DNA from 3 places in the Ferrovibrio terrae genome. Region 3 is predicted to be linked to each of the others. Evidence: predicted binding sites of a transcription regulator. Region 3 holds the regulator's gene; each other region holds the start of a gene.
The links. The regulator PhoB, encoded in region 3, activates phosphate uptake and scavenging genes when phosphate is short. The targets are predictions, from matches to a motif close to TNTCATAAAACTGTCA.

Region 1 (7,901 bases), 470 kb from region 3:
GTCCTGGCCGGTCGCGCCGGTAATCAGGGCTGTCTTGTTGGACATTGTCGGGTTTCCTTTTTGCTTAGTCGGGGAGGGGTATGTTTGGGTATCAGCCGAAGGCGATGCGGTTGGCCACTGCATCCCAGGAATAGGTCTGCAGCACATGTTGCTGACCGCTCCAGCCCATCTCGGTCAGACGCTGCGGGTCGGACAGGGCATCGAGAATGGTCGATGCCAGTGCCTGTGGCGTGGCTGCTTCGACCAGAAAGCCGTGCTGACCATTCTCGATGATTTCCGGCAGGCCGTTGCGGTGGAGACCGATGACCGGTGTGCGCGACAGCATTGCCTCAAGATAGACCTGGCCCCAAGGGTCGTTCAGCATCGGCTGCACCAGCAGGGTTGAGACCCGATAGAGCCGTTGCAGTTCGCGCCAGGGCAGATGCGGATGAAAATGGATGCCGGGATGTGTTGCCACATGGTTGGCGCTGGATGGGTCGCCGACGATATTGAGCAGCAGGTCCGGTCGCTGCCGTTGCGCAATGCGGAAGGCATCGACCAGCAAGTTGCCACCCTTGGCCGCAAAAAGGTGCTTGGCAACGAACAGCAGATGCGGCCGGCTGTAATCCTTGGGCTGGTCGTAGGGTTCGATCTGGCCCATGCCCGAGCCAACCGCGGTCACCTTTTCCGGTGGCAGGCCGTAATGGGCGATCATGTGATCGCGCACGTAGTGGCCGAAGGTGAAGACATGCTCCACGCTGTCCAACGCGGCACGCTCGGTCTTTTCGAAATTTTCGACGGCGCGCCGGCTGTAATCCGAAAGGTCGGGTCGGTGCGCCAGCGACAGCGCCCAAGTCTGATCGCAATACAGGTAATGTTTCACGCCGTCTTCGCGATCGACTGGCGGCAGGTCCAGCGTGCCGGTGTGGATGATATGGCGGATGCGGCGACGGCGTGCCGTCTCGGCTAACCGCTCGGCAGCCTTGCGGCGTGCCGATGGCAACCGCAGCACGGCCTCGCTGCTATGTGGCCGGCCGTAGCCGGTCATCACGTAATGCAAGGCGAGCAGGCCGCGCTCGCCGCGTGTACCGCCGGAATGGATGCCTTCCACGGCAATACCAAGTTTTTGCAGGCATGAGGCGACGCTGTAGGGCGCAGCCGACCAGGTGCGGCGATCCATCGGGTCGCCGAAGATGCTGCTGACCGCAACCCGCTCGAAGCGGCGGTGCGGTGTCGCATAGGCATGCGAGTGTGAAGCGTGTTGGGCGGCAATTGCTGTCACGTGTAAATCCTGATTCGCAAACGGATCGAACAGATGCATCGAAGCGGACAGACCGGCCAATCTCCAGTGATCAACCTGTGACCGCCCTGTGCAGTGCAAAACGCGTAAAAATCTGGATTTTACAGGTGGTTACATACAGTCGTTACGGGTGCCGCGGCACAGATTGATCACACCCCAGAACACATGCCGCAACCTAGCATCGCGCAGGATTCACCAGCGCGAAGTCAGCCACGATTTCGCCATGCTTTATCGCGCGGACCCGTATGCATCATCCGGTCAAACAGAAACGAACGGCAGTTTTCTTCGCCCCCGACATCAGCGACGTCAGTACCGTGAAGCGTGCCGAGGCCTTTCTCGCTCATGGTTACCAGCTGCAGGTCTTCGGTTTCCGGCGTGACAATTACAACCGTGATTTTGAACCCGCCTGGCCCTATACGCCGCTGGGCCGGACGCAGGATCGCCGGTATGGTCGCCGGATCGCAGCCTTGCTGGGCGCGATCCCGCGCGTGATTGCCAAGCATCGTGCGCTCCGCCGCGCTGCTTTCTATTACGCACGGAATATCGACCAACTGTTGCTCGCCCTGCTGGCGCGTGTGATCGGCCGCCGTCCGGCACGGATGATCTACGAGGTGCTGGACGTACAACCGGCTTTTGTCGGGGCCGGCTGGAAGGCGCGTCTGCTGCGACGGGTCGAGCGTCTCGCCCTGCGCCATGTCGATCTGCTGGTAGTGTCATCGCCCGGTTTTCTGCGGCATTATTTCCAGCCGCTGCAGGGCTATCGCAAACCGTGGTTCCTGCTGGAAAACAAATTGCCCGCGGATTTTACCGCGATCACCGGCGCGGCGCGGGGCAGTGGCGGCCGGCAGGCGCGCCAGCACGCCTATCGCTGGGTAGTGGGTTATTGCGGCCTGATTCGTGGCCAGGAAACGCTCGACCTGATCCTGCGGCTTGCCCAACGACTGCAGGGTCTGGTGCTGTTCAAATTTCGCGGCATCTTCACCACGGTGGATCGGCAGGCTTTTGCCGAAGCCATCGCAGGCCTCGACAATGTGGTCTACGAGGGCGACTACGTGAATCCGCGCGATCTCGAGAATATCTACAGCGACCTCGATTTCGCCTGGGCCATTGATCTGGAGCATCGCGCGCATAATTCACGCTGGCTGTTGCCCTGCCGCTACTACGAGGCCGGTTATTTCGGTGTGCCTTGCCTGACAGTGGGAGATTTCGAGGTCGGCCGTCTGGTGCGCGAGCGCCGCATCGGCTGGAATTTCTGCGAGCCTTACGAGGATGAACTGGTCCGCTTCTTCATGACGCTGACCGACACCGAATATCAGGACACCCGGCGCCGCCTGCTGGCGTTGCCGGACAGCGATTTCGTCGCCGGCGCGGATACCAGCGAACTGATCAGTCTGATCGACCGGCCCGAGACGCCCCAGAGGGCAACCCAGGGCGCCTGAAGCCGGCCAATCGTGGCCTAGTGCCTGGGCGCAGCGGCCGACTCCGCGATGGCGCGGTTCACCATCACGCAATCGAATTCGATCAGGCGCATGCCCGGATCGCGGCTGATCGGATACAGGCCCGAGATATCGAAGCCACGCTCGTTGAGGAAGCGGATCGTATCCATGTAACCCGGCATGCCTTCATAGATGTTGATGATCGAGGCTTCGGTCTGCATGGCGACGACATTGCGTAGCGTGGTTGCGGCACCCTGCACGACTTCCAGGTCAAAGCCCTGCGTGTCGAGCTTCAGGTAGGGCCTGCGGAATCCCAGCCGCTGCTGCAGTACCGGAAACACTTCGTCCAGTGGGTAAACGGCCACCGTCTCGACATGCTCGGGTTCGTTCAGGCCATCGAAATCCGGTACGCCGGAATTGTCCGGCGTCAGGAACGAGCTGAACTGGTCGGATTTCATCACATGGATCGGGAGGCTGCTGCGGCTGCTGCCCAGCGCATGGCCGACGATCTCCCAGCGCGGATCTTCGGCGGCGCGCTGCTGCAGGATCGTCACATTCCGGCTGACCGGCTCGAATGACACAATGGTGCCAAGGAAGCCGACCTTGTCGCGCAGGAAGTCGTGATATTGACCGACATTGGCGCCGACATCGAAGACGCAGTCGATCTGCAGGAAGCGGAACAGCTGTCCGAGATGAATGGCGAAATCGCGGTCCTTCATATCGCGGAGCGGCACGATGTCGTAGCCAAGCGCGCGCGAGGTGTTGCGGATCCAGGTTTTCAGGGGGCGAAGCATCATGGGCAATGTGGCTCGGGTTGGATGAATGGGTTGAAAACGCCAGTCTGGCCTGCCGGTATCTGAAGCAGAAGTGACCATTGGGTGGCAGGTCCGCTGCCGGTCAGGCTTGGTTGCGGCAGTGATTGGCGGTATACGGAGCAGCCTTTTCTTGGAACCCCCGCCCCATGTCCGCCCCGCCGGTTCGCATCCAGCCCTCCGTTTTCATTCTGGTCGCCATGTCGGCGCTCGGGCCGCTGGCGCTCAACATCTTCCTGCCCTCGATGCCGGGTCTGGCGAAGGAACTCAGCGTCGATTACGGCACGGTCCAGCTTACGCTCACCTTATTCCTGGTCGGCCTCGGTATGGCGCAGCTCATCTATGGCCCGATCAGCGACCGCTGGGGCCGCCGGCCGGTGCTGCTCTGGGGACTGGGCATCTACTGTGTTGGCAGCATCGCCTGTGCGCTGGCACCGTCGATTTTCTGGCTGATGCTGGGCCGCGGCCTGCAGGCGATCGGCGGCTGTGCCGGGTTGGTACTGGGGCGCGCCATCGTCCGCGATCTGTACGAACGCGATCGTGCCGCCGCCATGATTGGCTATGTCACCATGGCGATGTCGCTGGCGCCGATGCTGTCGCCAGCGCTTGGAGGCTATCTCGATACGCTGTTCGGCTGGCGCACCAGCTTCGCGTTTTGCAGTCTGGCCGGCGTCGCCATCTTTGTCTGGGTCAGCCTGACCCTGCCGGAAACGCTGGCGCAGCGCGGACTTGGCGAGGGTGCCGGGGCATTGTTGCGCGGTTATGGCGAGCTGCTGCGCTCGCCGGTTTTTTGCGGCTATGTGCTGCAGACCGCGTTCACCTCAGGTGTATTCTTTGCCTTCATCGCCGGCGCGCCGTTCGTCGTCGTCACGGTGATGGGTCATCCGGCTTCCGACTATGGCCTGTGGTTCATCGTGGTATCGCTCGGTTATCTCACGGGTAACTTCTTCACCGGGCGTTTCGCTGTGCGGCTTGGCGTCGATCGCATGCTGGCTTGCGGTGCCATAGTGCAGCTCTTTGGGACCGGCGCGCTGGCGCTGACCAGCTGGCTCGGCGCGCTCAGCCTGCCGGGCATTTTCCTGCCGATGACGGTGGTGGCGCTGTCGAATGGCCTGGTGCTGCCCAACGGCATCGCCGGCGCGATCTCGGTCAATCCGCGGATGGCGGGCGCCGCCGCCGGCCTGTCCGGCGCGCTGCAGATGACGACCGGTGCCATTGCCGCGATGCTTGTCGGCAACGGCCAGGATCATGATCCGAGCCAGTATCCGATGATCTGGACGATGCTGGGCTGCGGTATTCTCTCGCTACTGGTTTTCGTACTGGCCGCGAAATTCCGCACCAGCCGCCCCTGAATCGACACTGCGTCCGGCCATGGATGCGATAAACCCGCATGGTTCGCGGCTCCGAATCGCCCGGGAGTGCGAGAATCCGCATGCCTAGCGGTTTTTTTCACATTCACCGATGGGCAAAACCCGGAGGCGGTGCTATGGAGGATTCGGGAACCAACTCCCGATTCGTTCAAAAACCAATATCTGACGCACTCTGAGGAGAGAACCATGGCTAAAGCAGCCGCCGCCGCTAAGACGGTTACCGTGACAGCGAAGCAGATCGCCCAGGCACTGGCCGAGAAGCATGAGCTGCAGAAGAAGTCGACCATTGCGCTGTTCGACGATTTCTTCGCGGCGATCACCAAGTCGCTGAAGAAGGGCGAGCGCGTCCGCATGGGCGATATCGGCATCCTCCAGGTCCGCAAGCGCGCTGCCCGCATGGGCCGCAATCCGCAGACCGGCGAGCCGATCAAGATCAAGGCCTCCAAGAAGGTTGCCTTCCGCGCCTCCAAGGTGCTGAAGGAAGCGATCTGATCTCTCCCGCAAGGGTGAAATGATCGAAGGGCCTGCCGCACGGCAGGCCCTTTTTCTTTGCCTGCAGCATGTCTGGCAGCGCTGTAACCGAACCGTCATCTGGGTCATGGAAAATTCACGGGACACCGTGATTTAAGCGATTCATCTTCCCGGCCAACGATTTGCACTTCCCCGCGATTCGTCGAGCAGGTCACCGATGAACATGGCGCTGATGCCGGCCCATTACCGCACCATCTGGATTTCCGACATTCATCTCGGAACCCGTGGCTGCAAGGCCGACCTGCTGCTCGAATTCCTGAAACACACCGAATCCGACACGCTCTACCTAGTCGGTGACATCGTCGACGGCTGGCGGTTGAAACGATCGTGGTACTGGAACCAGAGCCATAACGACGTGGTGCAGAAGCTGCTGCGCAAGGCGCGCAAGGGCACCAACGTGATCTACGTGCCCGGCAATCATGACGAGGCGCTGCGCGACTTCATTGAGGGGGCGGGGCTGCAGTTCGGCGGTATTACCGTGCAGATGGAGGCCATCCATCAAACCGCGGATGGCCGGCGTTTCCTGGTCACCCATGGCGACCATTTCGACGGCATCGTCAGTTGCGCCAAATGGCTGGCGTTGCTGGGGGATGCCGCCTATGGCTTCGCGCTCAGCCTGAATACCTGGTTCAACCAGCTGCGCCGCCGCATGGGTCTGCCATACTGGTCGCTCTCGGCCTACCTGAAACACAAGGTCAAGAACGCCGTCGCCTTCATCTCGGAATACGAGCAGGCGATTGCCGAGGAGGCGCGCCGCCGCCATGTCGATGGCGTGGTCTGCGGCCATATCCACCATGCCGAGATTCGCGACATCGACGGCATCCTCTACTGCAACGACGGCGACTGGGTGGAAAGCTGCACCGCCCTGGTCGAGCATTCCGACGGCCGGCTGGAGATCCTGCACTGGGCCTCGCTGCGCGAGGATCTGGGCCAGTTCCTGCCCGTTGCGGCCGATCATCCCGATGCGGATTACCTCCCGGTGCCGGCAGGTCCGGCCCCGGTCGTCGCTGACTGACGCCCCGGTTGGCCTCAGGCGGACCGCCACAACCTTGCCGATGATTGAAAATTCGGCAAATTCTCGCAAGATTCGCCCTTCCATAACCCCTTAACAAAGCTGGGCAGGGAGGAATTTGCTTGATATTCTCAGGGCATGGGAGTGCTTGATTCTCTACTGGGGGCTATCGGCCTCGGCGGTAAACAGGAAGCCGTCAATATGCGCCAGACCGCATCGGGGATGCGCGTCGGGGATATTGTCGTGGGCTCGGGCGCCAAGGCCGAGAACGGAAAGATGGTTTCCGTGCATTACGCCGGGTGGATTTGGGAAAACAACAAGCCCGGCCGCATGTTCGACAGTTCTTACAAGCGCGGACAGCCCTTTGAATTCGCCCTGGGTCAGGGCAAGGTGATCAAAGGCTGGGACGAAGGCGTCCTCTACATGAAGGTCGGGGGCAAACGTGCCCTGCTGATCCCGTCCTATCTTGGCTATGGCGCGCGCGGCAACGGCCGCATCATCCCGCCGGGCGCCACGCTGTTTTTTGAAATTGAACTGGTCAACGTCCGCTGACGGATCGTCTGCGGTCGGTTGAATGGCGCCGCGCCACGCTGCTGCCTTAATGCGGCGGCAGGTTGCCCGCCGTTATCATTCGTCCGCACATTTTTTCATGAACAGGGAGCTGCTTTCGATGTCGTTGTCTCGCCGTGCTTTCGCCAGCCTCGCCGCTGCTGCCGCCCTTCTGGTGGCTCTGCCTGCCACTGCGCAGGAAAAGACCACCGCGTCGGGTCTGCGCTATACCGACACCAAGCTTGGCAACGGCGCGACCGCGCAGCCCGGCCAGACCGCCACCGTGCATTACACCGGCTGGCTCTATATCGCTGGCGAAAAGGGCCGTCAGTTCGACAGCTCGCGCACCCGCGGCCAGCCATTCTCCTTCCCGCTGGGCGGCGGGCGCGTGATCAAGGGCTGGGATGAAGGCGTGGTCGGCATGAAGGTGGGCGGCCAGCGCACCTTGATCATCCCACCGCAGATCGCCTATGGCGCACAGGGCGCCGGCGGCGGTGTGATCCCGCCGAATGCGACGCTGATATTCGATGTTGAACTCATGGATGTGAAGTAAACACTTCACGGATTGCGCAATAAAAAAACGGCCGGCCAGGAAATACCCCGGGCCGGCCGTTTCTGTTTGTGCGATCTGCAGTGTTGCGTTACGCGGCCTTGGCCAGGTTGCGCAGCACATAATGCAGGATGCCGCCGTTCTTGTAGTAATCGATCTCGTCAAGCGTATCGATGCGGCACAGTACTTCGATGGTCTGGGTCGAGCCGTCGGCGCGGGTGATGGTCACCGGCGTCTTCATGCGCGGTTTCAAGCCGACAGCAATACCGGAGATGTCGAACTTCTCCGAGCCGTCGAGCTTGAGGTCGAAGCGGGTCATGCCGTTGAGGAACTGCAGCGGCAGCACGCCCATGCCCACCAGG
Region 2 (7,901 bases), 2.1 Mb from region 3:
CACCGTGTTGCCGTGATAGCTCTGGCGGCGGGCGATGAAATGCTTGCGCTGCGGCTCGCCGCGCTCGACATGATACTGCCGCGCCATCTTCAGTGCGGCTTCGATGGCTTCAGACCCGCCAGAGACGTAGTAGACATGGCTGATGCCCTTGGGCGCATGGGCGATCAGCTCGTCGGCGAGACGTTCCGCCGGCTCGGTGGTGAAGAAGCTGGTATGGGCAAACGCCAGCTTGTCGGCCTGCTCATGCATGGCGCGTGTGATGTCGGGATGGCCGTGGCCGAGACAGCTCACCGCAGCACCGCCCGAGGCGTCGATATACTGCTTCCCGTTGGAATCGATGATGCGGATGCCTTCGCCGCCGACGGCGACCGGATAGCTGTGGGTGATCGAGCGATGCAGGATGCGGCTTGTCATGCTTTCGGCTTTCTGCGCTGCGGGCGACGGGACCAGTAGGTGGAAAAGGCGTCGAGCTGGTGCTCGGCATTGCGGATGGCGTTCAGTGCCTGCTCGCCGCTACGCGCAGCCACCAGCGCGATCAGCGTTTCGGCGGCGGCAAAGGCCGGCGTGATGGCATGGAAGAATGAGGGCGTGTCGGTCGGTACCAGAATGCTGGCCTGGGCAAGGGCTGCCACCGGCGACACGCGGCTGTCGGTGATGGCTACCACCTCCATGCCGAGCCTGGCGGCATAAGCCGTACGCTCGACTGCCGCCGTGGTATAGGGCTCGACACTGATCACCACCAGCACGTCGCCCGGACCGGCGTGGCGCAGCGCGTCGAAACCGGTGTCACCGGCGCCATCCAGCAGCACGCCATTGTCGCGAAACAGGCCATGCACATATTGTGCGTGGAAGGCGACGGCATGGCAGGAGCGCAGGCCCAGGAAATACACTTTGCGGGCCGTTTCGATGAGCGTCGCGGCTGCGATCAGCGCGGCAGTGCCCGCTTCGTCATGGCTACCGGCGATATGCTCGGCGGTAGCCCAGCCAATCTGTGTCGCCAGCGCGCCATCGCCGCTCTGCGCCTTGCGCTGCTGCAGTCGGCCGGCGCGGTGGCTGAATTCAGCCGTATGGCTGGGTCGACGCAATGCCGTGGCCTGCAGGTCGCGGAAGGCAGCGTAATCGGCGAAGCCCAGTTGCCGCGCCAGTCGTGTCATCGTCACCGGCGGTACGCCGGCGCGGCGCGCCTGCTCGCGCATCGACAGCAGAGCCACATCGTCCGGATGCTCCAGCACGAAACGGGCGGCCGCCTGCAGTTGCGGCGGCAGGCTGGGAAAGGCCTGGGCGATACGGTCGCTCAAAGAAGGATCGGCGGATATCAGTTCCGGCATGGCGTAATTGAACCGCAGGCCGGGATGGTTTGCAACAATTGATGCTATTATATTTTATAATGATACGAATGTTTCATAGGCAAGTCCGGAGCAGCGCCGCGGCCCTTGCCGAGGGCCCATAAGCCCGGCTTATAGTCCGACAGCAAAACCCTGGGCTGCGAGCAATGGCCGATCTGCGCAATCTCGAAACTTTCGTCTGGGTCGCCCATCTCGGCGGCTTCCGCGCCGCCGCCGACAAGCTCAACACCACGCAGCCGGCCGTGTCGCAGCGTATCGCGCAGCTCGAGTCCGAACTCGGCGTGAAACTCTTCGATCGCGAGCCGCGCGGTATCGCGCTCACCTCGAAGGGCAATGAATTGCTGCCCTATGCCGAACGCATGCTGCAATTGCATGCCGACCTGCTGCATGCAGCGCGCGAGAAGAAGGCGATGCGTGGCATCGTGCGCCTCGGCGTGGCCGAAACCATTGTGCATACCTGGCTGTCGAAACTGATCGAGCGCATGCACACGGTCTATCCGGCGCTGACACTGGAAATCGAAGTTGATGTTTCGCCACTGCTGCGCGAACGCCTGCTGGCGCATCAGCTCGATATCGCTTTCGTGCTGGGTCCGATCAGCGAACCACGTATGAAAAATGTGGCTTTATCCAGCTATCCACTGGCCTGGGTCGCCAGCCCGTCGCTTGATCTGGGCGCCGAGCCGGTGCCGCTCTCAACTCTGGCACGCTGGCCGATCATCACCTATCCGCGCAACACCAGGCCCTATATCGCGATCCGCGAGATGATGACGCGTCACGACATGCCAGCACTGCGGATGTATGGCAATGCATCACTCTCCACCATCGTCCGCATGACACTGGATGGCATCGGTATCTCGGCGATTCCGCCGCTGATCATCCGGCGCGAACTGACGGAAAAGCGCCTGCGTGTGGTGAAGGCGGAACAGAATCTGCCCGATCTGAATTTCCATGCCTGCTATCCGGTCAAACCCGACAGCTATCTGGCCGAAGCGGTGACCGAGATTGCGCGCGAGATGGCGCAGGCGGAAGCACGTCGGCGCGAAAAGAGGCAGAAGTAATCTCCGGTCGTATGATTTTTGACCCATAAGAAATTCTTATGGGTCACCATGCGAACTCGCGATTGGACAGTCATCCATCCGTCATGATGCGATACCCGCAGAGTGGAGGACGGAATGAACGCAATGGCGTCGGGTAAGATTTATGGCAGCGGCCGCGAGGCCCGGCTGGCCATTCGCAGCGGCGAACATCGCGGCCAGACCGCCGGTATTGCCCCGGGTTTCGTGCAGGGCAACTTGGCCATCCTGCCCAAGGCGCTGGCGGACGACTTCTTCCGCTTCTGCCAGTTCAATCCCAAACCCTGCCCGCTGATCGGTGCCTCTGAGCCGGGCGATCCGCGGATCCCGGCGCTGGCCGAGGACCTCGATATCCGTACCGACCTGCCGCTCTATCGCGTCTGGCGCGACGGCAAGCTGGTCGAGGAAGTGCCCGACCTGAAGGCCGTGTGGCGCGACGACCTAGTAGCGTTCCTGATCGGCTGCTCGTTTTCATTTGAAGAAGCGCTGGTCGAGGATGGCATCGACCTGCGCCACATCAGTGCCGGCACCAATGTGCCCATGTATCGCACCAACATCGACACCGTGCCGGCCGGGCCCTTCCATGGCCCGCTGGTGGTTTCCATGCGCCCGCTCAAACCCGCCGACGCGATCCGCGCGGTGCAGATCACCTCGCGTTTCCCGGCCGTGCATGGCGCGCCGGTGCATCTGGGCAAGCCCGAGCTGCTGGGCATCAAGGATATCGCGAAGCCCGACTACGGCGACCCGGTCGAGGTGAAGGCCGACGAACTGCCGGTCTTCTGGGCCTGTGGCGTCACGCCCCAGTCGGTGATCGCCACCGTGAAACCGGATTTCTGCATCACCCATGCGCCGGGCCACATGCTGGTGACCGATCTGAAGAACAGTCGCCTGGCGATCCTGTAAATCTGCAATTCACAACCGGAGGGAAGAGATGAAATCCATGATCAAGACGCTGGCGCTTGCCGGCGCCGTTGCGATGGGGCTGAGCGGTATGGCTCTGGCGCAGGACCTGCCGAAGACGCCGCTGAAAGTGGTCGGCGCCTGGGGCAATCTGACCCAGTACAAGGAATACGAGCAGCCGTTCTGGACCAAGGAAATCAGCGAGAAGTCCAAGGGCGCCGTCACCGCGGAAATCACGCCGTTCAACGAAATGGGCCTGAAGGGTGCGGAAATCTTCCGCCTGATGCGTCTGGGCGTGATCGACTTCGGCTCCACCGTGCTGGGTTATGTCGCCGCCGATGACGCGCGCAACGAAGCCGTCGATCTCGCCGGCCTGTCGCCGGATGTCGAGATGGCCCGCAAGGTGTCCGATGCCTACAAGCCGGTCTATGACAAGTTTTACCGCGAGCGTTTCGGCGTGCAGGTGCTCGGCATCTGGCCCTATTCGGCCCAGGTGCTGTTCTGCAACGGTGACATCAAGGGCCTGGCCGATCTGAAGGGCAAGAAGGTGCGCACCGGTAACCGCACGCTGGCCGAATTCGTCGAGGCCTTCGGCGGCACCGGCGTGACACTGGCCTTCAACGAAGTGGTGCCGGCGTTGCAGAACAAGGTGGTCGATTGCGCCATCACCGGCACGCTGTCGGGCAATTCGGCCAAATGGTATGAAGTGGCGACGCATATCTATGCCCTGCCGCTGGGCTGGAGCCATGTCATGCATGGCGTGAACGTGAAGACCTGGGATCGCCTCGACCCGAAGGTGAAGAGCTTCCTGCAGTCCGAGATCAAGGGCCTGGAAGACCGCATCTGGAAGGCCGCCGCGGAAGAAACCCAGCAGGGTTACGACTGCAACGCCGGCAAGGACAACTGCAAGCTCGGCAGCAAGGCCAAGATGACCGTCGTACCGGTCACTGACGCCGATAAGGCGCTGCTGAAAAAGGCGATGGCTGAAACCGTTGTGCCGAAATGGGCTGCCCGCTGCACCGGCGACTGCGTTCCGGCCTGGAACGACAGCATCGGCAAGATCGTCGGCATCACCGCCAAGGCGAACTAAGCGCCCGGAACGAGGGCGGGGCCGCGCTGACGCGGCCCCGCCTGCCTTTCTCTGACCTCGGGGGACATCATGACCGCGCTGCTCGATCGCTGGCTCGGCTTTGCCGACCGCATTTCCCACTATGCCATCTGGGCCGGTGGCGCGATGATCCTTGTTTCCGCCGTTCTGGTGTCCGTCGACGTGCTGCTGCGCAAGCTGTTTCTCGTGTCACTCGGCGGTGCCGACGAACTGTCCGGCTATGCCTTCGCCATCGGCACCACCTGGGCGCTGGCGTTCACGCTGCTGCGCCGCGCCAATGTGCGTGTGGACGCACTCTATATCCACCTGCCGCAGGCGATCTGCGCCATTCTCGATATCGTCGCCCTGATCACCTTTGGCGGTTTCCTCGCGCTGCTCACCTGGCAGGCCTGGGATGTGCTCGACACTTCGCTGGCCTTCCAGGCCCGCGCTACCACGCCGCTGGCGACGCCGCTGTGGATTCCGCAGTCGCTCTGGCTGATCGGCCTGGTCTTCTTCCTTTTCACCATCCTGCCGCTGCTGCTGCGCAGCCTGTTCGCGCTACTCGGCGGCGATCTCGCCAAGGTGCGCAGCCTGGCCGGCGCGCGCACCATCGAGGAAGACGCCGCCAGCGAAGCCGCACATACCGCCACACTCAAGCCGCAGGACTGATCCGATGCTTGGCACAACGCTCGTCCTCTTGCTCGCCCTTCTGGCGGCGGCCATTCCGGTTGCCGGCGCGCTCGGCACGCTTGGCCTGCTGCTCGACAAAATTTATTCCAAGATGCCGCTCAGCCTGGCGCTGGGCGAGGTGGCATGGTCGTCCTCAAAAGACTTCCTGCTGGTCTCGATCCCGATGTTCATCCTGCTCGGCGAGATACTGCTGCGCGCCGGCGTGGCCGAGCGTATGTATGCCGCGATGGTGAAGTGGCTGGCCTGGATTCCCGGCGGCCTGATGCATTCCAATATCGGCGCCTGCGCCATTTTCGCCGCCACCTCCGGCTCGTCGGTCGCCACGGCAGCCACCGTCGGCACTGTGGCGCTGCCGCTGGTGAAGAAGCACGGCTATAACGAACGCCTGTTTCTCGGTACGCTGGCTGCCGGCGGCACGCTCGGCATCCTGATCCCGCCGTCGATCAATATCATTATCTATGCGGTGCTGACCGATACTTCGATTCCGAAGCTGTATCTCGCCGGTATTATTCCCGGCCTTGGCCTGGCGCTGCTGTTCATGCTCTTCGTCGCCATCTGCTGCATGGTCAAGCCGTCGCTGGGTGGCCGAACCGAAAACTTCAGCTGGGGCGAACGCTTCGCCAGCCTGATCGATCTGTTGCCGCCGCTCGGCATCTTCCTCGTCGTGGTCGGCTCGATCTATGCCGGTCTGGCCACGCCCACCGAAGCCGCCTCGCTCGGCGTGGTGGCGGCGCTCGGGCTGGCCGCCTTCTACCGGCGGCTGTCCATCGCCATGCTGAAAGAGGTGATGGAAAACACCATGCGGACCACGGCGATGGTGATGATGATCATCGTCGCGGCCTATTTCCTCAACTTCATCATTTCAGCCATTGGGCTGACCACGATGCTGACCGACTTTATCGCCGGTCTCGGCCTGTCGAAATTCGAGATGCTGATCGCGCTTGTTGTCTTCTACCTCGTCCTCGGTTGTTTTATGGAAACGCTGTCGATGATGATCACCACGATCCCCATCGTGGCGCCGGTGATGTTCGGTTTAGGCTTCGACCCGATCTGGTTCGGCATCATCATCATCATCCTGATCGAGATGGCGTTAATCACGCCGCCGGTCGGCCTCAACCTCTTCGTCGTGCAGTCGCTGCGCACCCACGGCACGCTGAATGACGTGATTGCAGGCTCGGTGCCCTTCGTCGGCATCATGGTCCTGCTGATCCTGCTGCTGACTGTCTTCCCGGGCATCGCGCTCTGGCTGCCCCAAACTTTCGGTTAAAATATTGGCCTTCGGTTAACCTACAGGATTCGCCCCATGCTGACTTTTGATCGCCTCTGGCAGGACAAGCGCGACCGCGTCGCCGTGCAGATCGACAATCTTATTGTTGCCGGCTGGGCCGGCCGCGATGCGCATGCCATCGAGCATCATATCGAGGAACTGGCCGCTATCGGCGTGCCTCGGCCGTCCACCGTGCCGCTGTTCTATCGCATCGGCACCGGCCAGCTGAGCCAGACCACGCATCTGCAGGTGCTCGGCCCGGATACCTCGGGTGAAGTGGAACCTGTGGTGCTGTCGCTCGCCGACGGGCTCTGGGTCGCGGTCGGCTCGGATCATACCGACCGCAAGGCCGAAGCCGCTGGCGTTGCCCTCTCCAAGCAGCTTTGCTCCAAGGTGGTCGGCACCGGTCTGTGGCGCTATGACGAAGTCGCGCCGCACTGGGACAGCCTGATCCTGCGCGCCTGGGCCACCATCGATGGCAAGCGCACCCTGTATCAGGAAGGCGCGGTCTCAGGGCTCCGCAGCCCGGCCGACCTGATGCAGCGTTACAGCAACACCGCCACACTCCCTCCCGGCAGTCTGATGTTCGGCGGTACCATTGGCGCCATCGGCGGCATCCGCCCCGGTACGCGCTTCGAGATGGAGCTGGAGGACCCGGTGCTGCAGCGTAAGCTCGGCCACGCCTATGATATCGAGGCGCTTCCTGTTGTGGCGTGAGCCACTCCGTCTTATGACTCGGGCATGAGCGCCTATCCCCAGATACGGTCCTTCGGCGATACCGGCTTCAGCGTCGAATTCGGCGAAGGCATCGACCGTGGTATCAATGCCATGGTGATGGCGCTGCATGCCGCGCTGACCGATACGCGCCCGGCCGGTCTGGTCGAAACCATTCCGTCCTTCCGCGCCCTGCTGGTGCAATACGATCCGCTCGTCACCAGCCGCGCCGATCTGGAATCACATGTGCGCGGCCTGCTGGGTGGCCTGAAGCCGCAGCAGCGCGCCGGCCGGCTCTGGCGCCTGCCGGTCTGCTACGCCGATGAATTCGCACCGGACCTCGCCGAGGTTGCCGAACGCTGCAAGGTCACGCCGCAGAAGGTGATCGAGATCCATACCGGCGGCCGCTATTTCGTCTACATGCTCGGCTTCATGCCCGGCCTGGCCTATATGGGCGGACTGGAGGCGGCCCTGCATCTGCCGCGCCGGTCTTCGCCGCGCACCAAGGTGCCGCAGGGCTCGGTTGCGATCGCGGAATCGATGACGACGATCTATCCCTGGGAAAGCCCGGGCGGCTGGCATCTGCTCGGCCGCACACCGCTGAAACTGTTCGATGCGGTGCGCGACGAACCGATCCTGCTGGCAGCCGGCGACGAAGTGACTTATTTCGCCGTCTCCACCGATGACTATGCCGCGATGCTGCGCCAGGTCGAGGATGGATCGTTCGATTCTGCGTCGCTCAGGGTGAAACCGTGAGCGACGCGGGCTTCCTTGACGTCATCGCGCCGGGTCTGATGACCTCGGTCCAGGATCTCGGTCGG
Region 3 (7,901 bases):
GCGCCGTGCCGCCTTCGATCCGGCAGGCCGCACTCGGCCTCGGCGCCTCACCGCTGCAAGTGGTGCTGCATCATGTGCTGCCGCTGGCCATGCCCGGCATTCTTACGGGTACGATCATTGCCATGGCCCATGCACTGGGCGAAACCGCACCGCTTCTGATGATCGGCATGGTCGCCTTCATCGTCGATATCCCGACAACGCCGGTGGATGCCGCCACGGTGCTGCCGGTGCAGATCTTCATGTGGGCCGACAGTTCCGAGCGCGGCTTTGTCGAGAAAACCTCGGCGGCGATCATCGTGCTGCTGGTTTTCCTGCTGCTGATGAATTTGGCGGCGATCCTGCTGCGCAAGAAATTCGAGCGTCGCTGGTAAGGTCCTGGCATCGCTCGCGCTGTAAATCACCCCTTGGAGCCCATAAGGACTTCTCATGCAGAATGGTACGCATAACGATCTCCGCCAGTCCGAGATCGAGATCAAGATGGTGACGCGCAAGGTCGGCGTCTTCTACGGCGAGAAGCAGGCGCTCCATGACGTCGATCTCGACATTCCGGCCCGTTCGGTCACGGCGCTCATCGGCCCGTCCGGCTGCGGAAAATCGACGTTCCTGCGTTGCCTGAACCGGATGAACGACACGATCCGAGACTGCCGCGTCATCGGCGATATCACGCTCGACAAGCTTAATGTCTACGACAGCAAGGTCGATGTCGTGCAACTGCGCGCCCGCGTCGGCATGGTGTTCCAGAAGGCGAATCCGTTCCCGAAATCGATCTACGAGAATGTCGCCTACGGTCCACGCATCCATGGCCTGGCTGAAAACAACGAGCATCTCGACCATATCGTCGAGACATCGCTGAAGCAGGCCGGTCTGTGGAAGGAAGTTGGCAACCGACTGCAGGAATCCGGCACTGGCCTGTCCGGTGGCCAGCAGCAGCGCCTCTGCATTGCCCGCGCCATTGCCGTGGCACCGGAAGTGATCCTGATGGACGAGCCCTGCTCGGCGCTCGACCCGATCGCCACTGCGCATATCGAAGAACTGATGGACGAACTGCGCGAGCAGTACACCATTGTCATCGTGACGCATTCGATGCAGCAGGCCGCGCGCGTCTCGCAGAAGACCGCTTTCTTCCATCTGGGCAACCTGGTCGAAACCGACGACACCAGGGTGATTTTCACCAATCCCAAGGATGAGCGGACCCAGGGTTACATCACCGGTCGCTTCGGCTGAGCAGAGTGAGGATTTAGAAAATGCCGCAACATATCGTTCAGCGTTACGACGACGAGCTGAAGAAGCTTTCCACCCTGATCGTGCAGATGGGCGGACTGGCGGAATCGCAGCTGGCTGCCGCGGTCGATGCCATCGTCAAGCGTGACAGCAAACTGGCCGAAGAGGTTGTGCAGGGCGACGCCAAGATCGATGCCTTGCGCAACCAGGTCGACGATTTTGCCATTGAGATGCTGGCCCGCCGGCAGCCGATGGCCGCCGATCTGCGCGTAATTGTCGCGGCGCTGCGTATCTCCTCGGAGATTGAGCGTATCGGCGATTATGCCAAGAATGTCGGCAAGCGCGCGGTTGCGCTGAACCAGGCGCCGCTGGTGCGGCCGGTACATGCCATCCCGCGCATGGCTGCCCTGGTGCAGGCCCTGATCAAGGACACGCTGGACGCCTATATCACCGACGACGCCGCCAAGGCTGACGCGGTCTGGGCCCGAGACGAAGAGGTTGATGACCTCTATACCAGCCTGTTTCGCGAATTGCTGACCTACATGATGGAAGATCCGCGCTCCATCACGCCCTGCACGCATCTGCTGTTCATCGCCAAGAACATCGAGCGTATCGGCGATCATGCCACCAACATCGCCGAGCTGATCCACTACACGGTTCTGGGTGAGATGCCCAAGGAAGATCGCCCGAAGGGGGATGATACCGCCTACGCGGTGGTCAATGTGCCGGGAGGCCAGCGATGAATATCGCAATCAAGCCGCGCGTCCTTGTCATCGAGGACGAGGCAGCGCTACTGGCGCTGCTGCGCTACAATCTGGAAAAGGAAAACTACACCGTCGACGAAGCGATGGACGGCGAGCAGGCCCTGCTGAAGGTGGCCGAGCATATGCCGGACCTGATCCTGCTCGACTGGATGCTGCCGCGCCTGTCGGGGCTGGAAGTCTGTCGCCAGCTGCGTCGCGATCCCAATGCCCGTAATGTGCCGATCATCATGCTGACGGCGCGCGGCGAGGAAGCCGACCGCGTGCGCGGCCTGGATGCTGGTGCCGACGACTATATCGCCAAGCCGTTTTCGCCCAGCGAACTGCTGGCGCGCATTCGCGCCGTGTTGCGCCGCATCCGTCCGGCTCTGGCGGAAGAGGTGCTGACCTATGGCGGGCTGGTGATGGATGTCGCCACCCACAAGGTGACGCGTAACAGTCGCGATATTCATCTCGGCCCCACCGAGTTCCGTCTGCTGCGTTATTTCCTGGAGCATCCTGGGCGCGTGCTGTCGCGCGATCAATTGCTGGATGCGGTCTGGGGGCGCGATATCTATGTCGAGCAGCGCACAGTCGACGTGCATATCCGCCGGCTGCGCAAGGCTCTGAACGGCAACGGCGAGACGGACGTCATCCGCACCGTGCGTTCGGCCGGCTATGCGCTGGAACTGACCGCCACGCCGGCAATGAGTGCCTGAGTCGAGCGCTTGAGCTCAACGCTGACCAATAAAAAAAGCCAGCCGTTCACCACGGCTGGCTTTTTCGTTTTTGGAGAAGCCGTGGCTTAGCGGCGGCCGGCGATCTGCTTCTTCATGGCGGCGAACAGGGCATCGATCTTACCGCCATTGTTCTGGATCACCGATTCGAACTGCTGACGCTGTGTGAAGGCCATCGACACGCCTTCCACGATCACGTCGGTGACCCGCGGCTTGCCGTCCTTCTCATGCGTCTTCCATTCGACACGGATCGGCGGGCCGCTCTGGCGATTGATCTGCGATTCAACGATGCTCTCGCTGCCGGCTGCCTTGGCGCCGTCGCGGACTTCCAGCGTTTCGCCGTTATACTGCGACAGCAACTGGGCATAGACCTTGGTGAGGTAGTCCTCGAACAGCGCGTCGTATTCCTTCTTCTGTTCGGGCGTGATGCCGCGGCTGTAGCGGCCAAGGCAGAAGCGGCCGACCGCATCGAGGTCGAGGTGGTTGGTCAGCAGGGTGCGGACCAGTCCTTCGCGTTTTTCCTGGGTCAATGAGCGGTCGCCCAGCGCCTTCAGCGTGTCGGTGCCGACCTCGCGGATGAACTGGTCGGGCGCCGCGGCCTGGGCCGCACGGACGGGGCCGGCAGCGACAAGCGCAAGTCCGGCCAGGGCCGTAAGCAGTAGGCGGCGTGAAACGGTCAGGGGAAGGGGCATGTGGCAACCAGCTAAGCTGTGGAGATTAATAGTCTTTTGCATTCCGAATAAGGCTTTAGCGAGGCGAATTCATAGCCCGGCTGCATTATGAAGGCCATGATTCTTTTTATGACGCGATTTAGTTCTACACAAATACATAAAGATATGTTTATATATAGTCCATGAACATCGAGCCGAGCTTTACCCTGGACGTCCTGATGGCCGCTTTGCGGGCTGCCGCCGAGCCGACGCGGCTGCGCCTGCTGGCGCTCTGCGCCGACAGCCAGCTCACGGTGTCAGAGCTCACCCAGATTCTGGGCCAAAGTCAGCCGCGCGTCTCGCGACATCTGAAACTGCTCTGCGAGGCGGGGCTGCTGGAGCGTGTGCCGGAAGGCACCTGGGCTTTCTATCGCGTGGGCGATCGGCTGGCCGGTGCGCCGCTGGCCCGTGCGCTGGCCACGTTGCTGCCGGCCGAGGACCCCATTCTGGCGCGCGATGCCGAGCGGCTGATCGCCGTGAAGCGCGCCCGCACCGAGGCCGCCGAACGGTATTTCCGCGACAATGCCGCCCAGTGGTCGGCGATCCGCTCGCTGCATATTGATGAAGCCCAGGTTGAGGCCGCCGTGCTGAAGATGCTGGATGGCGGTCAGCCGATCGGCGATCTGCTCGACATCGGCACCGGCACCGGCAGGCTGCTGGAAATCCTCAGCCCGAAAGTGAAGCGCGGCCTCGGCGTCGATAGCAGCCGTGACATGCTGAGCATTGCACGCAGCAACCTGGAACGTGCTGGCATCAAGCATTGCCAGGTTCGTCAGGCCGACATGTATGCCCTGCCGCTCGACAGCAACAGCATCGATGCGGCGGTGATCCATCAGGTGCTGCATTTCGCCGACGAACCGCAGAAGGCGATCCAGGAAGCCGCCCGCGTGCTGACGCCCGGCGGCCACCTGGTGATAGTCGATTTCGCACCGCATAACCTGGAAGACCTGCGCGCCCGTCATGCGCACCGCCGCCTTGGCTTTGCCGATGCCGAATTGCGCCCCTGGTGCGCTGCGGCCGGGCTTGACCTCGATCCGGTCACCGCGCTGCCGGGCCATCCGCTGACCGTCCATGTCTGGCGCGCCACCAAGCGCGGCGTCCCGGTGACTGCCATTTCACAGAAGAGTGCTGCCGCATGACCACGCTGACCGAACCCAATGCCCATGCCGCGCGGCGCTCGGGCCCGCTGAAGGTCTCGTTCGAGTTCTTCCCGCCCAAGACGCCGGAAATGGAGGAGAGCCTGTGGCGCAGCGTCATGCGCCTGGCGCCGCTCAGTCCGCGCTTCGTTTCGGTCACCTACGGTGCCGGCGGCTCGACGCGTGAGCGCACGCATAACACAGTCGTCCGCATCCTCAACGAAACCGGCCTGAAGCCGGCCGCGCATCTCACCTGCGTCGGCGCTTCCAAGGGCGAGGTGGACGAGGTGGCGCAGCATTACTGGCAGGCCGGCATCCGCCATATCGTGGCGCTGCGTGGCGATGCCCCGGAAGGCAGCGGCGGTTTCCAGCCGCATCCGCAGGGCTACGCCAATTCCACCGATCTGATCGCGGGCCTGAAGAAGATCGCCGATTTCGAGATCAGCGTTGGCTGCTATCCCGAGGGTCATCCCGATACGGCCTCACCGCGTATCGAGCTGGAACATCTGAAGCGCAAGGCCGATGCTGGCGCGACGCGCTGCATCACGCAGTATTTTTTCGATACGGATGTCTATTTCCGTTTCCTCGACCGCGCCCGTTCGGCCGGCATCACCATTCCGATCGTGCCCGGCATCCTGCCGGTCACCAATTTCCGCCAGGTGACAAAATTCTCCGCCGCCTGTGGCGCCAGCGTGCCGGCCTGGATGGCCGACCAGTTCGATGGTCTGGACGATGATCCCGAGACGCGGCGCATGGTGGCGGCGCATATCGCTGCCGAGCAGTGCCGCCGGCTTCTCGCTGCCGGAATCGACGAATTCCATTTCTACACGCTGAACCGCGCCGACCTGACTTACGCCATCTGCCATGTGCTGGGTGTGCGGCCGAAGCCGGCGATTGCCGGCGAGGTGGCGGCCTGATGTTCGATACCCCGGAGCAACGCAAGGAACGCCGCGCGGCGCTGAAGGCAGCGGCAAAGGACCGCATCCTGGTGCTGGATGGCGCGATGGGCACCATGCTGCAGCGGCGCAAGCTGAACGAGGCCGACTATCGCGGCGAACGCTTCAAGGGTGCCAACAGCGACCTTAAGGGCAACCACGACCTCCTCAACATCACGCGGCCTGATGTGATCGGCGAGGTGCATCGCGAATATCTCGATGCCGGCGCTGACCTGATCGAAACCAACACCTTCAGCGGGACCACGATCAGCCAGGCTGATTACCATCTGGAAGCGGCTGTCGATGACATCAATCGCGAAGGTGCCAGAATCGCCCGCCTCGCGGCCGATGAATATACCGCGAAGGACCCGTCGAAGCCGCGTTTCGTTGCCGGCGCCATCGGACCCACAAATCGCACGGCCTCGCTGTCGCCCGACGTGAACCGGCCGGATTTCCGCAATGTCACCTTCGATGAACTGAAAGACGCCTACAGGCAGCAGGCGCGTGGGCTGGTTGAAGGCGGCGCCGATCTGCTGCTGATCGAGACGATCTTCGACACGCTGAACGCCAAGGCGGCTGCCTTCGGCGTCTACGAGCTGTTCGACGAGCTGGGTGAAGAGTGGCCGATCATGATCTCGGGCACCATCACCGATCTGTCCGGCCGCACATTGTCAGGCCAGACCACGGAAGCCTTCTGGAACAGCCTGCGTCACACCAAGCCGTTTTCAGTCGGCCTGAACTGCGCCTTCGGTGCCGACCTGATGCGCGCCTATGTCGCCGAGTTGAGCCGCGTGGCCGATGTGCCGGTCAGCGCCTATCCCAATGCCGGTTTGCCCAACCAGTTCGGCGAATATGACGAAGAGCCGCATACGACGGCCGGCCATCTGCGCGAATGGGCGCTGTCCGGCCTGCTGAATATCGTCGGCGGCTGCTGTGGCACCACGCCCGATCATATCAGGGCCATCGCCGACAGTGTGCAGGGCGTGAAGCCGCGCCGCATCCCGACCATTCCGCCGCAGCTCCGGCTCAGCGGTCTTGAACCCTTTGCAGTGCCAGCAGCATGACCGATATCGACGAGTCCTTTTCCCCCGAGTCCGAAAACCGCGGCTTCAACGGCCCGGTTTTCATCAATATCGGTGAACGCACCAACGTCACCGGCTCGGCCAAATTCCGCAAGCTGATCCTGAATGACGACTATGACACCGCGCTGACCGTGGCGCGTCAGCAGGTGGAAAGCGGAGCGCAGATCATCGACGTCAACATGGATGAGGGCATGCTCGACTCCAAGGCGGCGATGATCAAGTATCTGAATCTGATCGCCTCCGAGCCTGATATCTCGCGCGTGCCGATCATGATCGACAGCTCAAAATGGGATGTGATCGAGGCCGGCCTGAAATGCGTGCAGGGCAAGGCCATTGTCAATTCGATCAGCATGAAGGAGGGCGAGGACGCCTTCCTGGAGCATGCCCGCAAGGTGCGCCGTTATGGTGCTGCCGTGGTGGTGATGGCCTTCGACGAGCAGGGCCAGGCCGATACGGCGGACCGTAAGTACGAAATCTGCGAACGGGCCTACAAGCTGCTGACCGAGAAGATCGGTTTCCCGCCGGAAGACATCATCTTCGACCCGAATATTTTCGCCGTCGCCACCGGCATCGAGGAGCATAACAACTACGCGGTCGAGTTTTTCGAAGGCGCGAAGCGCATCCGCGAGAATCTGCCCCATTGTCATATCTCGGGCGGCGTCTCCAACGTGTCATTCTCGTTCCGCGGTAACGAACAGGTCCGCGAGGCGATGCACGCCGTGTTTCTGTATTACGGCATGCAGAACGGCATGGACATGGGCATCGTGAATGCCGGTCAGCTGCCGGTTTACGAAGACATCCCTGCAGAGCTGCGCGAGCGCGTGGAAGACGTGCTGCTCAACCGCCGGCCGGACGCGACCGAGCGCATGCTGGAAATCGCCGAACGCTTCAAGGGCGGTGCCAGGTCGCAGGAAGTCGATATGTCGTGGCGCCAGAAGGAAGTGCGCGCGCGACTGACACATGCGCTGGTACACGGCATCGCGGATTTCATCGACGAGGATACCGAAGAAGCCCGCCATATCGTCGCCAAGCCGCTTGAAGTGATCGAAGGCCCGCTGATGGATGGCATGAACGTCGTGGGCGACCTGTTTGGCGCCGGCAAGATGTTCCTGCCGCAGGTGGTGAAGTCCGCCCGCGTGATGAAGAAGGCCGTGGCTTACCTGTTGCCCTTCATCGAGGCGGAAAAGAATTCCGGCCCGGCCAAGACCAATGGCAAGGTGCTGATGGCCACGGTGAAAGGCGATGTGCACGATATCGGCAAGAACATCGTCGGCGTCGTGCTCCAGTGCAACAATTACGAGGTGATCGACCTCGGCGTCATGGTGTCCTGCGCCCGCATC

Region 1: the regulator PhoB is predicted to act here: its motif matches at 5,472-5,487, upstream of FNB15_RS10815 (UDP-2,3-diacylglucosamine diphosphatase).
Region 2: the regulator PhoB is predicted to act here: its motif matches at 2,473-2,488, upstream of FNB15_RS02780 (putative hydro-lyase).

Annotation. Positions count from the first base shown of each region.
Region 1 covers NZ_CP041636.1:2,218,599-2,226,499, forward strand. The annotation lists gene gmd (GDP-mannose 4,6-dehydratase) at 1-45, opposite strand, end outside; gene FNB15_RS10790 (glycosyltransferase family 4 protein) at 92-1,261, opposite strand; gene FNB15_RS10795 (glycosyltransferase family protein) at 1,525-2,718, shown strand; gene FNB15_RS10800 (FkbM family methyltransferase) at 2,736-3,512, opposite strand; gene FNB15_RS10805 (multidrug effflux MFS transporter) at 3,677-4,879, shown strand; gene FNB15_RS10810 (HU family DNA-binding protein) at 5,084-5,389, shown strand; gene FNB15_RS10815 (UDP-2,3-diacylglucosamine diphosphatase) at 5,586-6,443, shown strand; gene FNB15_RS10820 (FKBP-type peptidyl-prolyl cis-trans isomerase) at 6,579-6,992, shown strand; gene FNB15_RS10825 (FKBP-type peptidyl-prolyl cis-trans isomerase) at 7,111-7,542, shown strand; gene acnA (aconitate hydratase AcnA) at 7,631-7,901, opposite strand, start outside.
Region 2 covers NZ_CP041636.1:574,892-582,792, reverse strand. The annotation lists gene FNB15_RS02795 (aspartate aminotransferase family protein) at 1-414, opposite strand, end outside; gene FNB15_RS02790 (MurR/RpiR family transcriptional regulator) at 411-1,298, opposite strand; gene FNB15_RS02785 (LysR family transcriptional regulator) at 1,493-2,404, shown strand; gene FNB15_RS02780 (putative hydro-lyase) at 2,519-3,322, shown strand; gene FNB15_RS02775 (TRAP transporter substrate-binding protein) at 3,351-4,409, shown strand; gene FNB15_RS02770 (TRAP transporter small permease subunit) at 4,479-5,078, shown strand; gene FNB15_RS02765 (TRAP transporter large permease) at 5,083-6,366, shown strand; gene FNB15_RS02760 (DUF2848 domain-containing protein) at 6,403-7,083, shown strand; gene pxpB (5-oxoprolinase subunit PxpB) at 7,108-7,836, shown strand; gene FNB15_RS02750 (5-oxoprolinase subunit C family protein) at 7,833-7,901, shown strand, end outside.
Region 3 covers NZ_CP041636.1:2,685,185-2,693,085, forward strand. The annotation lists gene pstA (phosphate ABC transporter permease PstA) at 1-371, shown strand, start outside; gene pstB (phosphate ABC transporter ATP-binding protein PstB) at 478-1,224, shown strand; gene phoU (phosphate signaling complex protein PhoU) at 1,245-1,964, shown strand; gene phoB (phosphate regulon transcriptional regulator PhoB) at 1,961-2,680, shown strand; gene FNB15_RS13120 (MlaC/ttg2D family ABC transporter substrate-binding protein) at 2,767-3,390, opposite strand; gene FNB15_RS13125 (ArsR/SmtB family transcription factor) at 3,552-4,547, shown strand; gene metF (methylenetetrahydrofolate reductase [NAD(P)H]) at 4,544-5,461, shown strand; gene FNB15_RS20960 (homocysteine S-methyltransferase family protein) at 5,461-6,543, shown strand; gene metH (methionine synthase) at 6,540-7,901, shown strand, end outside.